One region of the Halalkalibacter lacteus genome, then DNA from elsewhere that is predicted to be linked to it. Evidence: predicted binding sites of a transcription regulator. Region 1 holds the regulator's gene; the other holds the start of a gene.
The links. Region 1 encodes NrdR, which represses ribonucleotide reductase genes. Its sites were predicted from a motif close to AACACNATATATNGTGTT; they were not measured.

Region 1 (10,337 bases):
CATTTGGTAGGGATACGGAGTTTTACCAGCTGTATCGAACCCTCGAATCATACGAAAAAACAATTGGAGATGAGACTGTCATCGTCCTTCCATCTAATTCGCCATACGCGCGTATTTTAATGGGGTATACTGATTAAATAAGCAAGGGAGCCCAAAAGGTCAAAAAACAACCTTTGGGGGCTCCCTTTTTTTTCTTATTTTTCGTCGCTATGCTACAATAAAAGCAAGGAATAATTTGGATGAAGAGAGGAGCCTTTTAGTTGAAAAAGCTCGTATTAATAGATGGGAATAGCATTGCATATCGTGCCTTTTTTGCTTTGCCGTTGTTGAATAATGACAAGGGCGTTTATACAAATGCAGTGTATGGTTTTACGACCATGCTACTTAAAATTATTGAGGAAGAAAAACCAACTCATATGCTTGTGGCATTCGATGCAGGAAAAACAACATTCCGCCATAAAACATATGATGAATACAAAGGCGGACGGCAAAAAACACCACCTGAATTATCGGAACAGTTTCCATTGGTTCGAGAAATGCTTGATGCCTTTAATATTTCTCGTTATGAAGCTGAAAATTATGAAGCTGATGATATTATCGGAACGTTAGCGAAGAATGCTGCGGAACAGGACTTTGAAGTAAAGGTATATTCTGGAGATAAAGATTTGCTTCAGCTTGTATCTGACAAAGTGACTGTCATTTTAACAAAGAAAGGCATTACAAATGTGGAAGCGTATAATGAAGCGCTAATTGCTGAAAAATATGGCATTACGCCTAAGCAAATCATTGATATGAAAGGTTTAATGGGGGATAGTTCTGATAATATTCCAGGTGTGCCTGGTGTTGGGGAAAAGACCGCACTTAAGCTATTAAAAGAATTCGGTTCAGTGGAAACTGTTTTGGATTCAATTGATCAAGTATCTGGTAAAAAAATGAAAGAAAAATTAGAGGAAAACCGTGAACAAGCAATCATGAGTAAAGAGCTTGCAACGATCTATCTTGAAGTGCCATTTGAAACAGAACTAGATGATTTAAGCTTTGGTGATTATGACCAGTCAAAAGTGGTAGCTATTATGAAAGAACTTGAATTTACATCGCTTGTTACGAAGTTTGATACAGAGAGTGCTGAAGAAGCGGAACTAGAAGATATTACATATGAAGTGTTAGAAACTATTGAGGAACGACATCTTACCGAAGAAGCTGCGCTCATTGTTGAAGTGTTAAGTGAAAATTATCATCAAGCAAATATTGAGGGGGTTGCGCTCGTTAACGAGAAAGGTAGATTCTTTATTCAAACGGATCACGCTCTAAACTCCCAAGCCTTCGTTGATTGGTTAAAAGATGAATCAACAAAGATTTCAGTGTTTGATGCTAAACGTGCTGTTGTTGCATTAGGTTGGAAAGGGATTTTATTAAATGGGGTAACTTTTGATTTGCAGATGGCTTCTTATTTACTTGACCCATCATTGTCTTCTCATGAAATAAGCGATGTGACTAAACGCAAATCAAAAGGACAAGTTCAGGAAGATGAAGTGGTTTACGGGAAAGGTGCGAAACAAAAAGTTCCAGAGCAAGAGAAGGTAGCTGAGCATTTAGTCCGAAAAGCAGATGCCCTGTACCAATTAAAACCAGTCCTAGAGAAAGAACTAAAAGACAATGCGCAAGAAGAGTTATTTCGTGAGCTGGAAATGCCACTTTCTATTATTTTAGGACGGATGGAAACGACAGGGGTGAAAGTAGACAAGGAACAGCTTGAGCAAATGGGGGTAGATCTTGAAGGGCGTTTACGTGATTTGGAACTGAAGATTCACGAGCTAGCTGGAAGCACATTCAATATTAATTCTCCGAAACAACTTGGGGAGGTATTATTTGAAAAGCTGGAGCTGCCCCCTATAAAAAAAACAAAAACGGGTTATTCCACTTCTGCTGATGTGCTTGAGAAATTGGCTGAGGAACACGAAATTGTTGAGTATATCTTGCATTACAGACAACTCGGGAAACTGAACTCAACCTATATAGAGGGATTATTAAAAGTAACAAAAGAAAAAACGAATAAAATCCATACAAGGTATAATCAAGCATTAACGCAAACAGGACGCTTGAGTTCGACTGATCCAAACTTACAAAACATCCCGATTCGATTAGAAGAAGGGCGGAAAATTCGAAAAGCATTTATCCCATCTGAAGCAGGATGGAAAATGGTTGCAGCCGATTATTCGCAAATTGAACTACGTGTCCTAGCTCATATTTCTGGTGATGAAAAGTTGATAGAAGCATTTCAGACAGATATGGATATTCATACGAAAACAGCAATGGATGTGTTTCATGTAAGTAAAGAAGAGGTAACCTCAAATATGCGTCGTAGTGCAAAGGCGGTAAACTTTGGGATTGTTTATGGTATAAGTGATTTTGGTTTGTCACAAAGTCTCGGGATTACTAGAAAAGAAGCGGCACAATTTATTGAGCGATATTTAGCAAGTTATCCAAAGGTTAAAGATTATATGGACAATACTATTGAAGAAGCTCGGGAAAAAGGCTATGTTTCAACGCTTTTACAGCGCAGACGTTATTTGCCGGATCTCACTAGTCGAAATTTTAATAAACGTAGTTTTGCAGAACGAACCGCGATGAATACCCCAATTCAAGGTACTGCTGCAGATATTATTAAAAAAGCTATGGTGGAAATGTCTCAAAGGTTGAATGAAGAGAACTTAAAAAGCCGTATGATCTTACAAGTCCACGACGAATTAATCTTTGAGGTGCCAGAGGAAGAAATGGAGAGAATGATGAAGCTTGTACCTGAAGTGATGGAGCAAGCAGTTAACTTAGATGTACCGTTAAAAGCGGATGTATCATTTGGTGAGACTTGGTACGATGCGAAATAAGGAGAGAGAACATGCCTGAATTACCTGAGGTTGAAACGGTTAGCAGAACGTTACGGCAATTAGTTATAGGAAAAACGATTGCTTCGGTTGATGTATTGTGGGCTAATATTATAAAAAGACCTGATGATGTCGAGCAATTTAAGCTAGAATTAATCGGACAAACGATTCATGAAGTAAATCGTCGCGGGAAATTTCTCATTTTTGTATTAGACGATGTGACGATGGTTTCGCACTTGCGAATGGAAGGGCGTTATGGGCTCTTTCAAAAAGGTGAGGAGCTAATTGCTCATACTCATGTCGTCTTCTCCTTTACCGATGGAACCGAGCTGCGATATCAAGATGTTCGAAAGTTTGGAACGATGCATATTTTTAAAAAAGGAACAGAAGAACAGACGATGCCTTTATCTCAACTTGGGGTTGAACCGTTTTCTGATTCTTATACAATTGAACTTATGCAACAATCGTTTCAAAAAACAACACGAAACATTAAGGTCGTTCTGTTAGACCAAAAAACAGTCGTCGGTCTAGGGAACATCTATGTTGATGAGGCTCTCTTTAAAGCGGGCATTCATCCTGAGCGAGCTGCGTCCTCTTTGACAGTAGATGAATTAACACGATTACATCAAGCCATTGTAACCACACTACAGCGTGCAGTTGAACTTGGTGGAAGTTCGATTAAGTCATATGTGAACGGTCAAGGTGAAATGGGAATGTTTCAGCAACAATTAACGGTTTACGGACGAAAGGGCGAACCTTGTACAAAGTGCGGGCGAGAAATTACAAAAACTGTAGTAGGAGGACGGGGAACGCACTTCTGCATCAACTGTCAAAAATAAAGTACCATTGGATAGGCTCCTGCCATATACTATCTTATGTTTGAAATGGAAGGAGCTTATCAAGATGGTTGAGATTCTCTCCTTATTGGCTATCGCACTTGCTGTAAGTCTTGACAGCTTTGGTGTTGGCTTAACATATGGATTACGAAAAATGATGTTGCCTTGGCGATCACTGCTATTTATTGCAGGTTGTTCTGCAACATCCATTTTGGTTGCGATGTTTTTTGGTACCATTATTCAAACGTATTTGTCTCCAAGTGTGGCAGAATCACTAGGTGGGATCATTCTAATTTTGATAGGGGCATGGGCTTTGTACCAAGTGTATCGTCCTGCCAAAAATACGGTGAAGACAGAGGATGACGAGATCATCCTTAATTTTGAAATTAGAGTCTTAGGTGTTGTGATCCGCATTTTACGAAAGCCTATGGTAGCAGATATTGATAACTCAGGAACAATTACGGGGCGTGAGGCTTTTTTACTTGGAGTGGCTCTATCGTTAGATGCATTCGGGGCAGGTATTGGAGCCGCATTAATTGGCTTTTCTCCAATTTTGATGGCTATTAGTGTTGCGACGATGAGTGCATTATTTGTTACATTAGGAATGAAGAGTGGCAATCGCTTTGCAGATTCAGGTTGGGTCAAGAAGTTTTCTTTTATTCCAGGTCTTTTATTAATGGTGATAGGAATATTCAGTCTGTAGAGGTTGTTTTAAAGGAAGTGATAACATGTTCATTGGATTAACGGGAGGAATTGCTAGTGGAAAGTCGACTGTAAGCAAGATGATACAGTCTAAGGGTATTCCTGTCATTGATGCTGATAAAATTGCACGTGAAGTTGTGGAGCCAGGTACAAAGGCTCTACGGGCAATTATTGATCATTTTGGGGAGGATGTTGTAAACCAAGATGGAACGTTAGCTCGAAAAAAATTAGGTTCTATTATTTTTGAACATCCGAAGGAACGTGAAGTATTAAATCAAATTGTCCACCCAGCTGTGCGAAATCGGATGAACGAATTAAAGACGCAGTTGCTAGATGAGGGTGCAAGAACGATTGTATATGATATTCCACTATTATTTGAAAGCAATTTGTTTCACTTAGTTGAGAAAGTATTACTTGTGTATGTGGATGAAGAAATACAGTTATCTAGGCTTATTGAACGAGATCAAGCAGGGATAGAAGATGCAAAACAGCGGATTGCTTCACAAATGTTATTGCGAGATAAACGGTCAAAAGCAGATGCCGTTATTGATAATTCATTTACTCTAGAAGAAACGAAAAAGCAACTTGATTCTATTTTAAATAAGTGGTCTATTGAAAAGTGATCTATATAATTCTGATTTTTAACTTATTTCAGTTGAAAAGAAGAATTACTATAGGCGCTTTTTTTATTTTTGCCTTTTTCAGAGAAAAACAATGTCCTTAAACGCGAAATATGTTATACTATTAATGAGAAAAAGGATAATAAGTATATCTTTTATTGTGGGAGGGGTTATTCTAATGAAGGCGAAAGTTGCAATAAATGGTTTTGGTCGTATTGGACGTATGGTATTTAGAAAAGCAATGCAAGAAGGAAAGGTCGACATTGTTGCGATCAATGCAAGCTACCCTGCTGAGACATTAGCTCATTTAATCAAGTATGACAGTATACATGGTGCATTTGATCTAGCAGTTGAGGCAAAAAAGAATGCTCTTTTCATAGATGGGAAGGAAGTATTGCTTTTCCAATCACGAGACCCTAAGGAACTCCCATGGGCAAAGTTAGGGATCGATATTGTAATTGAAGCAACAGGAAAATTCAAATCAAAAGAGACAGCGAGTTATCACCTTGAAGCAGGTGCTAAAAAAGTTGTGATCACAGCTCCGGGCAAAGGGGAAGACTTAACGATTGTAATGGGTGTAAATGATGGCGATTACATCAATGAAGAACATCATATTCTTTCTAATGCTTCATGCACGACAAATTGTCTAGCTCCAGTGGCAAAAGTAATTGATGAACAGTTTGGTATTGAAAGTGGTTTAATGACAACCGTTCATGCTTATACAAATGATCAAAAAAATATTGATAATCCACATAAAGATTTACGAAGAGCAAGAGCATGCGGGCAATCGATCATTCCAACTTCGACAGGAGCAGCTAAAGCAATCGCAAAAGTACTTCCGCAACTAGAAGGAAAGTTAAATGGAATGGCTTTACGGGTACCAACACCGAATGTCTCACTCGTTGACTTTGTTGTCAATGTGAAAAAGGATGTTACAGCAGAAGAGATTAACCGTGCGCTTGAATTGGCTTCTAATCATTCGTTAAAAGGAGTTCTTGGTTTTACACGTGAGCCACTTGTATCAATCGATTTTAATGGGAATGAACATTCTTCAATCATTGACGGGTTATCTACAATGGTCATGAATAATCGACAAGTCAAAGTACTAGCATGGTACGATAATGAGTGGGGCTATTCTTGTCGAGTGGTTGACATGATGAATCTTATAGCTAATAAGTTATATGACACGAGTAAAATTCACTCAGCTTCGTAAACGAATTTAAAGAAGATAAAGACATGTGAAGCGTGAGATGACTCTCACGCTTTTTATATGTTGAACATTATTTAAAACAAAACGAAAAGCAATGGTAGTCTTTGAATAGTGTTTGTTGCGTTGTGACTCTAAAACCTATTTTTGTTCGTTCGATAACAAAAGTTTGGTTACAACAGAAGAAGGGTAAAAGTTCGTAGATGCAAAAAACTGTGAAAATAAATAAAATGAAATTTAAAACTTTTTTAGTACGGTGTAGGTAAGAGTACCATTGAACGACCTTATACTTGCGCACTTAAGAAAAAGGCTATGATCCTTTATATAAGTTGTCCAAAAAAGTTTCTAGGAACTGTTGCAATCAAATTGTAAACAAAGTATACTGATTTTCGTGAACTTCAATTAAAGCAAATCAGGATTTGTTTTTTTGCAGTAAGGGTTAGGACCTCTTGGACTAACTTTCCCCCGTGTAATAAAACTTTCCTACATGCTTGAGAAGGCATGAATTTTTTGTAAAGGGGGATTCAACTTATGGACACTATGGGTCGTCACGTAATTTCAGAATTATGGGGATGTAACGTGGAGAAGTTGAATAATATGAACTTTATTGAACAAGTATTTGTTGATGCTGCGTTAAAGTCAGGAGCTGAGGTACGAGAGGTTGCTTTTCACAAGTTTGCTCCTCATGGAGTAAGCGGGGTTGTGATTATCTCAGAATCTCATTTAACGATTCACAGCTTCCCTGAACACGGCTATGCAAGTATTGATGTTTATACTTGTGGTGACCTAGATCCGAATATTGCTGCCAATTACATCGCAGAACAATTAAGTGCTACATCAAGCGAAGTTATTGAAGTACCTAGAGGTATGGGACCAGTGGAAATTCAGAATTCAAAAGTTCAAGCGTATAACTAAAAATTTAGAGGTTGACTATACAAGTATCTATTTTTTGGCATTTATTATTATGAGACCAAGGTTTTATATAAAAATGTTGATAGAACCAGATGCTTAAAGGTCAGCCTCTTTTTGTGTCATTTTTTTGTATATTTTCACTTTAAAAAATGTCAGTATGATATGATATACATATACGAAAACGGATGAAGGACTGACAAAAAGAGTTCGTGCACCTTCCAATAGGTGAGTATCTTGTCAGACCTCTTTCTATATCATAAAATAAATGTAAGGAAAATGAACGAATGAGTACGTTACGAAAGTGGAGATGATCTAATGATATGTCCTGCTTGTTATCACAATGGAACTCGAGTACTTGATTCAAGACCTAGCCATGAGGGACGTTCTATTCGTCGTAGGAGAGAATGTGAAGAATGTAGTCATCGCTTTACGACGTTTGAAATGGTAGAAGAAATTCCTTTAATTGTCGTAAAGAAAGATGGTACTCGTCAAGAATTTACTCGAGAAAAGATTCTACGTGGATTAATTCGAGCATGTGAAAAGAGACCTGTTCCATTAGAAACCCTTGAAAAAATTGTGAATGGGGTTGAGCGAGAGCTACGTGGATTAGGGAAAAATGAAGTAAATAGTCAAGATGTTGGTGAGCTTGTAATGGAAAGGCTAGCAGATATTGATGATGTTGCATATGTAAGGTTTGCTTCTGTTTATCGTCAATTTAAGGATATTAATGTATTTATAAAAGAATTAACGGAACTAATGAATAAGAATTAGTAAATAATAGAGCTTAAGCGATCATCGCTGCAAGCTCTTTTTACATGAAGAAATGATTAAAAAAGGGTTGTGTTTACCTTTGAGAGTAACTAACAATGAGTGTAGCAAACATGATTTAAGCTAGCTCAGCGTTGTTTTTTCTTAGAGAAGTAAGAGCCATTTTAACTCAAACTTGATTAGAGAAAGAAAAGGGATTGTGGAGGTGAGGAGTAGTGACATGGCATTGGAAAGAATTGCTACCTGTTGATCGTTTTTCTGTTCGGACAAGTAATCATATAACAGATATTGACCGTATTACATTAACTTTGCTATATCAACCACTTACAGGTGCTATGGCTCATAGCCTGTATGTGACAATGCTGTCACAGTTAGAACATGATCAATACTGGAGTAGTGAACAAACGCATAGACAACTGATGTTACTCTTAGGTGTTCCACTTGAGGTCATATATGAGGAACGGAAAAAGCTTGAAGGTATCGGACTATTAAAAACGTTTAAACGTAAGGATGAAAGTGGAGGAGCAAGTTATTTATATGAATTGCAAGCTCCTATGACTCCGAAAGAATTTTTCGAAAATGATGTTCTTAGTGTGTATCTTTTTAACCGACTTGGGAAAACGCACTATCGTCAATTGCGCGAACGCTTTACGCTTGATAAGCTTGATCTCGAACAGTATCAAGAAATGACATATGCCTTTGACGAAGTGTACGTATCATTGCATCATTCAGAGATGGTATCAAACCTCCAATCAGAAACAGGAAATGCTTTAAAGATGGAGCGTGATCAAGAACTGATTCGAACGAATGATCCAAATGAATTTATTTTTCAACAATTTGATTTTGACCTTCTCGAAAAAAGCTTATCGACGTTTATTGTGCCTGCAGACGTTTTAACAGTTGACGTAAGAAAAACGATAAGTAGGCTTGCGTTTGTGTACAAGATCGAACCGCTTGAAATGAGTAGTATCGTCCAACAAGCCCTACTACATGATGATAAGTTAGATCTAAATGAATTAAGAAAAAAAACACAAGAGTGGTATAAAGTTGAACATGGGAACGAACCACCAGGTTTAGGGTTGCAAAAGCAACCCGTGAAATATCAGACGATGATTGGAAAAGAACCTGAGACAGAAGAGGAACGTACGGTTAAGTTCTATGAGACAACTGCTCCTCTAACACTACTTGAAATCCGCTCAGAAGGTTCTAAGGTTCCTGTAGCGGATGTGAAGATTATTGAGTCGTTACTTATTGATCATCAGTTGCTTCCTGGAGTTGCAAATGTCTTGCTTGAATTTATGCTCTATAGCCAAGATATGAAATTATCAAAGGCTTTAATTGATAAGATTGCTGGTCACTGGTCTAGGAAAAAAGTAAAGACGGTGAAGGAAGCCATGCAACTAGCTCAGCAGGAGCAGCGGAAGTCAAAAGAAATAGCTAATAAAGGAAAAGCTCCTTCAAAGAAGGGAACAGGGCTACGAAAACAACAACAGAAGCGAGATAAACTGCCAAAATGGTTGGTAGCAGATAAAGAAAACAATATAGTTGAAGGGCCTTCACAAAAACAAGCAGAATCGCAAAAAATAGATCCTAATCATACTGAAAAGAGTTTTGAACAAATGCTCGAGGAACTGCGAAAAAGCAAAGTAGAGAAAGGGGAGGGATAAGCATGGAATCCATTCAATCAGCGTTAAAACAATGGACGAAAGATAATAAGCTTGAACAACGATTACATGACGCTAGAAAAGCATTATTAGCTGATCCGTTAGTAAATAAAGCTCTTGAAAATGTATCTGCAACCGACGAGATTCTTGATCAAGGCTTAATTAAATTATATGAATTTCAAAACGAGCGTCAAAATTGTGAGAACTGTCCTGGTTTAGTAGCTTGTCCGAATATGATGAAAGGGTACCATCCAGAAATCATCCTTACAAGAAGAGTAATCGATCTAGAGTATCATTCTTGTTCATTAAAGAAAAAGGAAGAAGATGCCCGTAAACAACGTCAGCTCATTAAATCGCTATATGTTCCAAAGGACATACTAGATGCTAAATTCGAGAAGTTAGATCGGGATCAGGATCGTGAAGAGGCTAGTCGCAAAGCATTAGCCTTTGCTGTAAATGCAATGCCTGGAAGTGATGGACAAGGACTGTATTTTTATGGTCGTTTTGGTGTAGGGAAAACACATCTTATGGGTGCCGTTGCAAATGAGTTACGTGATCGAAATATTGAATCCTATATTGTGTACACACCAGATTTCTTTAGAGAAATGAAGCAATCAATAGGAGATGGTACATTTCAAGAAAAAATAGATATGGTGAAACGAGCGCAAGTCCTTATTCTAGATGACATTGGCGCAGAAACAATTTCGGGCTGGATAAGGGATGATGTATTAGGAGCTATTTTGCAA
Region 2 (10,337 bases), on a different contig from region 1:
AATGACTCAACATCCAAATCATCTAGCATCGTAAATATATCCTCACTGCTATAACCGACTTTTATAAGTGCGGCAACAATGGACCCTGCACTCGTTCCAGCTAAGCGCTCAAACTCATACCCTTTTTCCTCCATTACTTGCAGCGCTCCAACAAACGCAAAAGCCTTCACTCCCCCACCTGCAAACACCCCATCAACTTTCATCAGAAATCGCCTCCTACTTTAACCATATGTCAACATCAAAGCAGGACGTCCCTAGAAATTTTAGAGAAGGACGCCTCCCGCAAAGTCCTTTAACGGAGCGATAACCTATCTGCAATATCAAAAACAGAACACAGTGAAATCATTTTTTAAACACCGAACATTCAGCTTTCTCACGTGGATTAACAAATGAATTGCACAGGAAGGACAAAACAGCTTTTTCTCTGAAGTTGCGCTTGTGCACTTAAAGAAAACACCCACTACGTAGCGGGTGTTTTCTCTTATGATTCCTCTTCTTCATTGCGTTTTTGAATGCCTCTTAGTTCAGCTACTCGTTGTTCTTGTTCTTCAAAATACTGAACTAGATCTCCAATTCGATCAATTGCATCCCAGCTAAGGTGATGCTCAATTCCTTCAACATCTTGATAAATATGGGCTTTATCAACGCCTATAAGTCTCATAAAATCCTCTAGAAGTTCATGGCGATAGACAAGTCTCTTTCCTATTTTCTTTCCTTTAGCTGTTAGTACCAGTCCGCGATATCTTTCATATATTAAATATTCACTCTTATCCAGTTTTTGAACCATTTTTGTCACTGATGAAGGATGGACTTCTAATGCCTCTGCGATATCGGAGACCCTTGCATAACCTTTCTCCTCAATCAACATGTAAATTCTCTCTAAATAATCTTCCATACTAGGTGTTGGCATAGTGTCCCCTCCATTTTTTCGCCAATTAAGCCTGTTCATTGGCTATTACCGGTTCCAATACAAAAAGTTACTGTATTATATACCTATTCTGTCACATTCCAAATGCTACTAAAAATGTGCAACAGTTTTATTCTACACCAGAATATAGGAAGAGGACAATAACTTGTCCAACTTTAAGTGAAGTATTCTATTTTTGCTTCTGGGAAGAAGCGATCAATATAGGTTTGGATTGTACCTTTTAATTCTCCTGCTTGCTCGTCTTGATAAACATACTTACCACGTCCGTATCTACCCCATTTATATTTTCTTTCTTCTTCATTCATTTCAAGTTTCGATTTAGGATAACGTTTTTGAATAATATTTTTCGCAGTTTTTGTATAGCGATGTTGTATTAATTCAAATGTCAGATCTTTCTGCGCATACAGTGGCAAAATTGCCTCTAATCGTTCAAATAGTTCGTAGTATCCTGTTTTCCAATCGTCATGCAAAATTAATGGAGCAACGATAAACCCTAATGGATAGTCTGCTTTTGCGACTTTACCCGCAGCTTCTATTCTTTCTAAAAAAGAGGATGTTCCTGGTTCAAATTGTTTAATAACATAATCAGAATTCACGCTAAATCGAAAACGAGTATTTCCATTATGTTTAACATCAAGTAAATGATCAACATGATGATATTTTGTTACAAAGCGTAAGCGACCTAACTCTGTTTGGCCCATATGCTCAATTGTCTTTTTTAAAGAATGAGTTAAGTGATCAATACCAACAACATCAGACGTACATGCCGCTTCAAAACGAGTGATTTCAGGGGCTCGTTCTTTAATGTATTGATCTGCTGCATCAAATATTTCTTCTAAATTTACATAGGTTCGGATATATGGTTTATTTCCAAGCGTCGTCTGTAAGTAACAATAATGGCAATGTCCCATACAGCCTGTTGCAAGTGGCAGTGCATATTCTGCAGAAGGTTTGGATGTATCAAATTTCAATGTTTTGCGCACGCCAATCACAAGTGTAGATTTCGCATTTCGATATTGTTGTAATTCATTATTCCCCGGAATGTTTCGGACTTGATTATGTGAAGTAGTTTCTCTAATCTCCACTCCTTCTTTCTCAAATTTACTTTTTAATTCACGACCTAGTGGATATTCTAATGCACCAGGTTCTATGTAAATCAATTGTGGTTGAAATGCTCTCATCAAACGTACACTCCTCTTTTTATATAGCTTGTGCACATCTTAATAATTCACCCTGCCATTTACTAGTAAAAGAGGCGGTTCAAAAGAGTGACTTAATTAACGAACGCGAAATAAGGCCTAAATCTAGGCGATTTAGGCCTTATTTCTAGCATCGATCATTAACTGAAGTTACATCCGTTCCCTTATCTTATGCTCTTACAGACCACACTTCAACTGTGCACCACAGCTTGTGCATGTATTACAACCGCCAATATCTTCAACTTGGCCTTCACGACAAACAGGACAAGTATTCCCAACTTCTGATCCAATCATTACATTTGTTGATCTCACTTCAGAAATCGTATCGATTAGGACCACTTTCTTCTTTGATTCCGTTTGTGTAGACTCGTCATCAAAGCGGTTTTCTTCCGCTTTTAAGGATAGAACTTGCGCATCACGACTTCCATCTACATATACCGTACCACCTTTTGCACCACCACGGTATAAACGCTCATAAACGCCTTGAACCTGTTCTACAGTATAACCACGAGGTGCGTTTACGGTTTTTGAAAGAGAGCTATCTACCCAACGTTGAATAATACATTGGACATCAGCATGTGCTTCTGGTGAAAGCTCCATTGTCGAAATAAACCACTCTGGTAGTTGATTTTCATCCGCACCAGGATTTGCTTGTAAATACTCTTCTACTATACCTGCTTTTACTTCAATAAACTTTCCAAGTCTTCCACTACGGAAGTAAGAGAAAGAGAAATATGGCTCAAGACCCGTCGACACACCTACCATTGTTCCCGTACTTCCTGTAGGGGCAACCGTCAGTAAGTGAGAGTTACGGATACCATGCTCTAAAATGCCTTGGCGGATATCTTCAGGCATGTCCTTCATGTACCCAGTGTTAATGAACGCGTTTCGTAATTCTGCTGTTTCTTCAGCTGTAGATCCTTCTAAGAAAGGAAAACTTCCTTTTTCTTTCGCCAGCTCAATACTTGTACGATATGCGGTTGTTGCAATTGTCTCAAACACTTGATCAACAAGCTGATTTCCACTCTCTGATCCATACACTGATTCACAATAAATCAATAGATCATGAAGTCCCATTACACCTAAACCAACACGGCGCTCACCTTTTGCTTGCGTCGTATTATCCTCTAAGAAGTAAGGAGTTGCATCGATGACATTGTCTTGCATACGCACACCGACTTCAACACTTTTTTGTAATTTTGCAAAGTCAATTTCCTTTGTTTCTTTATTGGCCATTTCCGCTAAGTTGATCGCGGCTAAATTACATACTGAATATGGAGCAAGAGGTTGTTCACCACATGGATTTGTCGCGACGACTTTTTGTCCGTAGGCTTTCGCATTTGTTTTGTCATTAGCATTGTCAATAAAGAAAATGCCCGGTTCTGCGCTGTACGTGGCACAAATGTTAATCAAGTTCCATAACTCTTTCGCTTTTAAGATACGATATGTTCTAACACCGTATCCTAACTCTTTCCACTCCCGTACATCACCAATTTCATGCCATTTTTTATTGTAAGTATCCATTTCTTCTTCCGTGTAATTTTCAACATCCGGAAAGCGAAGAGCATACTCTTCATCATTTTCAACAGCTTCCATGAATTCTTTTGTTAAACATACAGAAATGTTAGCGCCTGTTAAAAATTCAGCGTTGTTAACAGAATACGTTCCGCCAACTCGCAGCTTTTCTTCTGCATCTTGAATAACTTTTTGATCAAATCCACCATGGCCGGCAATTGTCTTATAGTTAACAATTCCTTGGTACATAGACTCTTCTACTGCACTTAATGGCGTAAAAGAAAGCTTGTCTTTCACGAGCTTTTGAATGTGTTCATCGTTTGTATTTTCTAGTAAGAAACGTAAAATACGCGGATTTTGCATTTTAGAAATAATAAACTCTAAAATGTCAGGGTGCCAGTCAGAAAGCATAATCATTTGAGCACCACGTCTTGATCCACCTTGCTCAACAAGATGCGTTAGCTTTGCAATATCATCAAGCCATGAAACAGATCCAGATGATTTTCCGTTCACTCCACGAGCGAGTGTATTGCGAGGTCTTAATGTAGAACCGTTTGTACCGACGCCCCCACCGCGACTCATAATCTCCATCACTTGCTTACGGTGCTCTGAAATTCCTTCGCGTGAATCTTGTACATACGGCATAACATAACAGTTGAAATAAGTCACGTCTGTCTCAGCACCTGCACCGTATAACACACGACCTGCTGGAATAAAATTCATTGAAACCAGTTGCTCGTAAAATTGTTCAAATGCTTCTTGTCTTTTTTCTTCAGTTGTTTCTACTGATGCAAGACCTGTGGCATTACGTTTTGCAATTTGTTCATAATAAAGTTCAAGGGGCTTTTCAATCGTATCAAGTGAACGTGATACGACGCCACTTTCCGCTTCATCGCCCTCAAGTACTCCACGAAAATCCTCGTCCACTAGTACCTTTGCTTGATTCTTTAATCGGTCTAACTCAATGACAAACCCATAACCACGCGCCGGGAACTTCGGGTCGTCTTTTACTGTTAAGACTACAAAATCTCCTTCTTTTAATGTTTTCTTTTCCGTATCTTTAAACGTATAACGGTCTAACATAACTAGTCTTGATACACCCTTTTTCGTTATATGCATATCACTCATAATAGGATGAACTTGTGAAAACTGTTCAATATCCTCATTTAATTTTTCGACATTTAGGCGCATTACATTCGACATCGTCATTGCCATTCGCCTCTCCTCCTCTTTCTCATGGAAATCTATTATTAATTTCGTTTATCTATTTGATATAAGAAATCGTTTTGCTTATCCATATACATGATTCTTGGGTAAGCTTACCACAAGAATCATATCAGATTCAATATATTGTGCTCATTTTTATTTTTAATACACCATATATTGTGTCTAATTCTATTTCGATGCAGTTTGTCAACTTTGCAATGGATCAAAAAAAGAAGCATTAACGAGTTTAGTAGAATTTTATCCGTTTTTTTACGTTATTTTGAATGAATTTGTCTCTTGCTTTAATAAAGATGGTTTCAAGTGCATGTTCGATCATTGTTTGCTGAGCAAGGTAAAAATGATTGACAAAATTTTTCGTGGTTGCTCAAACTTTATGATATTCTAGTAACGTGCTTTGTATAGAATCCAACCAATACTTATATTATAAAAGCTGGAGGAATCGTGATGGAATATATTATCCAAAATGAAACACTTATACCGAAAAAAGAAGCTACGCTTGATTTAGATGACCGCGGTTATTATTTTGGTGATGGCGTTTATGAAGTTGTAAAAGTATATGAAGGAAGTCCATTTGCAATGGACGAGCATATAGCGCGTCTATTTTCAAGCTTAAAGAAACTAGATATTCCACTAGTTTTTCCAAAAGAAAAAATAGTTAAATTGATCCATTCATTAATTGAAAAAAATGCGATTCAAAATGGTCTTGTTTATTTCCAATTCACTCGCGGTGTTGAACCACGTAATCACCTATATAGCAGAGAGTCAACTCCAGTTTTCACAGCATTTACACAGGTAGCTCAAAACCTTGAAAATACCCAGAAAAATGGCATTGACGTTTGGCTAACTGATGATATACGCTGGCTCCGTTGCGATATTAAAACAATCAATTTATTAGGAAATGTTATGGTTAAACGAGAGGCTTCAGATAATGATTGCCATGAAGCCATTCTACATCGTAATGGTACGATTACAGAAGGTTCCTCATCGAATCTGTTCCTTGTTAAAGATAAGGTGCTATATACTCACCCTGCAACAAATCTAATTTTAAACGGGATTACAAGACAACTCATTATTGACTTAGCCAAGCGGCATAATTATTCAGTAGTTGAAGAGCCTTTCCCAGTTGACGTTCTTGAACATGCAGATGAAGCTTTTATTTCTAGTACATCCGTTGAAATTGCTCCGATAAAATCTGTAAGAGGACAATTATCAACAACGTTCGAAATTGGAGCAGTGACTAAAGACCTCCAAACGAAGTTCAAGGAACTATTACCGAAAGCCTAGTCATATGAAAGAGGTTATTCAAAAAAGTCGTTTTTAACCTTTTTGAATAACCTCTCTCTTAACAAGCCATCCAGATTTATTTTCTGAAATTCCATTCATCATTGGCATATCGCTCTCTTGCTATTTTCTTAACAATTTCTTCTTCCTCTTTTGTTAGCATGTATGGTTCTAAATTAATATTTAAACCATTTTCAAACCCTCTCTTAAATGCAGCCTTTGCTTCATCCATTGTTAAAGGTTCACTTCGTAATGCGTTAATCGCAACCGCTTTATTTTTAAAATTCTTTTGCATTCGCTCACGTAACCGGTCACTAGAATACTTAAATAAATCAAACAATTTATCCTCATCAATATCTAAAATAATCGACCCATGTTGCAAAATGACTCCCTTTTGTCTCGTTTGCGCACTTCCTGCAACTTTGCGCCCTTCCACAACAAGTTCATACCAAGATGGTGCATCAAAGCAAACGGCTGAGCGTGGATTTTTCAGAGCACTTTTCTCTTCATCTGTACGTGGGATAGAAAAATAGGCCTCTAATCCTACATCTTTAAAGCCTTCCAAAATTCCTTCTGAAATAACTCGATAAGCCTCTGTAACAGTTTTAGGCATTTCTGGATATTCTTCAGAGACAATAACACTATACGTTAACTCTATGTCATGTAAAACTCCTCGCCCTCCAGTAGGTCTTCGAACAAAACCTAAGCCATATTCACGAACCTTGTCCATATTGATTTCTTTTTCCACCTTTTGAAAATAACCAATTGACAAAGTTGCTGGATTCCAGCCGTAAAAACGAATGGTCGGCGGAATGAGCCCCTTACTATGCCAATTAAGTAAGGCTTCATCTAAAGCCATATTATAAGCAGGAGAGCAGTCTCCTGAATCAATGTAACGCCATGTTTCCTTCATCATACATCGCTTCTTTCTACGTATTATTCTTGTCATTCTATCAAACAGCTTGTTCCTAGCCAAGCCATTTGCCTAGTTACCTTATTGCGTATTTGTCCCACGGCTATTATAATATATCATGACGGAAGTACGTAAAGGAGTGTAGAGACTAACCTATGGAATACTTATGGCTTATTCTACTTGGATTGGTGGCGTATACATTGTATAAGCGCTTTTATAATCCAAAATATTTAAAAACATTAACACAAGAAGACTTTATTAAAGGCTATCGAAAAGCACAATTGATTGATGTTCGCGAACCTCGCGAATTTGACGGGGGTCACATTCTAGGTGCTCGTAACATCCCAATGTCGCAACTTCGTCAACGAATCAATGAAGTTCGTAACGATCAACCGGTTTACCTATATTGCCAATCAGGTGCACGTAGCAGACAAGCTGCCCAAATGATCAAAAAGAAACGCGGCACAGATGACATATCACATCTAAAAGGTGGATTTAAAAAATGGTCAGGTAAGATAAAGAAGAAGAGCTAGTTGCCAAAGGACGACTTTCCCTTTTGCAACTAGCTCGAAGCAATGCGGACCGCTGCATTTTTTAAAGTCGGACGACAAGTGGTTTTCTTGTCATCCGACGCGCAGCGAGAGAAGCCATTGCCTTCTCTCAGTAAACATTCATACTTCATTGAATTCACTCAAATTTTATACTTATCGAAGCTTGAGCAAATGCTCAGGCTTTTTCATATTTTAAAATTGGCTTTCTAGCTGCTGTCGTCTCATCTAATCTAGAAATAACAGTCGTGTGAGGAGCCTCTTGAACAACCTCTGGATTCTCCTCTGCTTCACGTGCGATCTGAATCATCGCATCAATGAATTCATCTAATGTCTCTTTCGACTCTGTTTCAGTCGGCTCAATCATCATACATTCCTCTACATTTATCGGGAAGTAGATGGTCGGTGGATGGTAACCAAAATCCAATAAGCGTTTTGCAATATCAAGTGTCCTTACACCGAGTTTCTTTTGACGACGTCCTGAAATAACAAACTCATGCTTACAATGTTGCGTGTACGGTAAATCAAAATGGGGCTCGAGTCTACGCATCATATAATTTGCATTTAATACGGCATATTCAGATACTTTACGCAAACCGTCTGGACCCATTGTACGAATATAAGTATATGCTCGAACGTTAATTCCATAGTTTCCGTAATACGGTTTTACACGTCCGATTGATTGCGGGCGATTATAATCAAAGTCATACACACCATCAGTACGCTTTATAATAGTTGGTTTTGGCAAATAAGGAATAAGATCCTTCTTCACTCCAACTGGACCTGACCCTGGTCCCCCGCCACCATGTGGACCTGTAAAGGTTTTATGCAAATTCAAATGAACCACATCAAAGCCCATATCTCCTGGTCTTGCAATACCTAGAATTGCATTTGAGTTAGCACCATCATAATAAAGCTTTCCACCCGCTTCATGAATGATTTGTGCCATTTCAACAATATCGCTCTCAAATAAGCCAAGTGTATTTGGATTCGTTAGCATAAGGGCTGCAGTATCTTCGCCAACAACTTCACGCAAATGAGCTAAATCAACAAGACCATTCTCATCTGTACGTACGGTAACCGATCCAAAACCAGCAACGGTCGCTGAAGCTGGATTTGTTCCATGAGCCGAATCAGGTACGATTACCTTCGTGCGTTGAAAATCTCCATTTGCTTCGTGATATGCACGAATCATCATCAATCCCGTCCACTCACCATGTGCACCAGCTGCGGGTTGGAGTGTGACTTCATCCATACCTGTAATTTCAGCAAGTGATGTTTGAAGCTCATAAAGCAATTCCATCGCGCCTTGTACTTGTTCAATTGGTTGATATGGATGAATATGGGCTAACCCTTCAAAACGTGCCACATTTTCATTGATCTTTGGATTATATTTCATTGTACAAGAACCAAGTGGATAAAAGCCTGAATCGACTCCGTGGTTACGCTTGGATAACGCTGTGTAATGACGCATGATCTCAAGCTCTGAAACTTCTGGTAGCTCAGGCTCTGCACCACGTAAAAATTCACTAGGAATTAATTCCTCAATTGCTTGCTCCTCAATGTCTAGTGTCGGCAAGCTATGTCCAACTCGTCCTGGTTTAGTGCGTTCAAAGATTAGTGGTTGGTCTTTTGTCATCATAATAAAGCCCCCAATTCCTTGGCAAAAGTATCTATCTCTGCTTTTGTTCGTACTTCCGTAACAGCGAGTAGCATTTGACCTGCTAGGGAATCATCGTCACGACCTAAGTCATATCCTCCAATGAACCCTTTTGCGAGTAAGCTCTCATTTACTTCTGATACTGGTCTTTTCACATTAATTACAAACTCATTAAATGTTGGTTGTGCCGAAACGACTTCCACGCCTTGTTCTTTCAACTGCATTTTCATATAAGCTGCTTTTTGAACATTCTGATAAGCCATTTCCTTTACACCTTTTTTCCCAATCGCGCTCATTGCTACAGAAGCTGCTAATGCATTTAGAGCTTGGTTTGAACAAATATTGGATGTCGCTTTTTCACGTCTAATATGTTGTTCCCGTGCCTGCAGGGTTAGAACAAAGCCTCTCTGACCATGCTCATCCGTTGTTTGTCCTACTAAACGACCAGGGACTTTCCGCATTAACTTCTTCGTTGTTGCAAAATACCCACAATGCGGCCCGCCAAATTGTGTCGCTATACCAAATGTCTGAGCATCACCAACAACGATATCAGCACCAAACTCTCCAGGAGGCTTAAGCAAACCTAGTGCTAACGGATTACTTGATACAACAAACATCGCTTTATCACTATGTGTAATCGTTTCTAATTCTGCTAACGGTTCAAGGTTCCCATAGAAGTTTGGATGTTGCACAACAACACAAGCTGTGTCCTCACCATATATCTCTTGCAATTGTTTCAAATTAGTCACACCATTGTCAGTATCAATCTCAATCACATTTAAACGCTGACCTATTGCGTTTGTTTGCAATACAGCACGTGCTTCTGGATGTACTGCCTTAGACACTAAAATTGTCTTCTTTTTCGTTTGCCCCGCACTAAGCATCGCAGCTTCAGCAAGAGCAGTCGGACCATCATACATAGATGAGTTAGCCAGATCCATTCCTGTTAGTTCACAAATCATTGTTTGAAATTCAAAAATAGCTTGAAGTTCCCCTTGTGAAATTTCTGGCTGATAAGGAGTATAAGCTGTATAAAACTCAGAACGAGAAATGACATGATCAACAA

Region 2: SAZ04_RS18365 (vitamin B12-dependent ribonucleotide reductase) is a predicted target of NrdR. The motif match lies at 5,015-5,032, and genes of this name have one in related genera.

What each region holds. Positions count from the first base shown of each region.
Region 1 is NZ_JAWRVL010000001.1:243,848-254,184, reverse strand. Features, by position in the region: gene hflC (protease modulator HflC) at 1-137, shown strand, start outside; gene polA (DNA polymerase I) at 261-2,885, shown strand; gene mutM (DNA-formamidopyrimidine glycosylase) at 2,897-3,721, shown strand; gene ytaF (sporulation membrane protein YtaF) at 3,786-4,421, shown strand; gene coaE (dephospho-CoA kinase) at 4,447-5,043, shown strand; gene SAZ04_RS01185 (glyceraldehyde-3-phosphate dehydrogenase) at 5,219-6,253, shown strand; gene speD (adenosylmethionine decarboxylase) at 6,779-7,162, shown strand; gene nrdR (transcriptional regulator NrdR) at 7,475-7,930, shown strand; gene SAZ04_RS01170 (replication initiation and membrane attachment family protein) at 8,143-9,594, shown strand; gene dnaI (primosomal protein DnaI) at 9,597-10,337, shown strand, end outside.
Region 2 is NZ_JAWRVL010000033.1:9,941-20,277, reverse strand. Features, by position in the region: gene SAZ04_RS18380 (patatin-like phospholipase family protein) at 1-203, opposite strand, end outside; gene mntR (transcriptional regulator MntR) at 482-910, opposite strand; gene splB (spore photoproduct lyase) at 1,084-2,109, opposite strand; gene SAZ04_RS18365 (vitamin B12-dependent ribonucleotide reductase) at 2,305-4,857, opposite strand; gene dat (D-amino-acid transaminase) at 5,314-6,153, shown strand; gene SAZ04_RS18355 (lipoate--protein ligase family protein) at 6,230-7,066, opposite strand; gene SAZ04_RS18350 (rhodanese-like domain-containing protein) at 7,219-7,596, shown strand; gene gcvPB (aminomethyl-transferring glycine dehydrogenase subunit GcvPB) at 7,790-9,253, opposite strand; gene gcvPA (aminomethyl-transferring glycine dehydrogenase subunit GcvPA) at 9,250-10,337, opposite strand, start outside.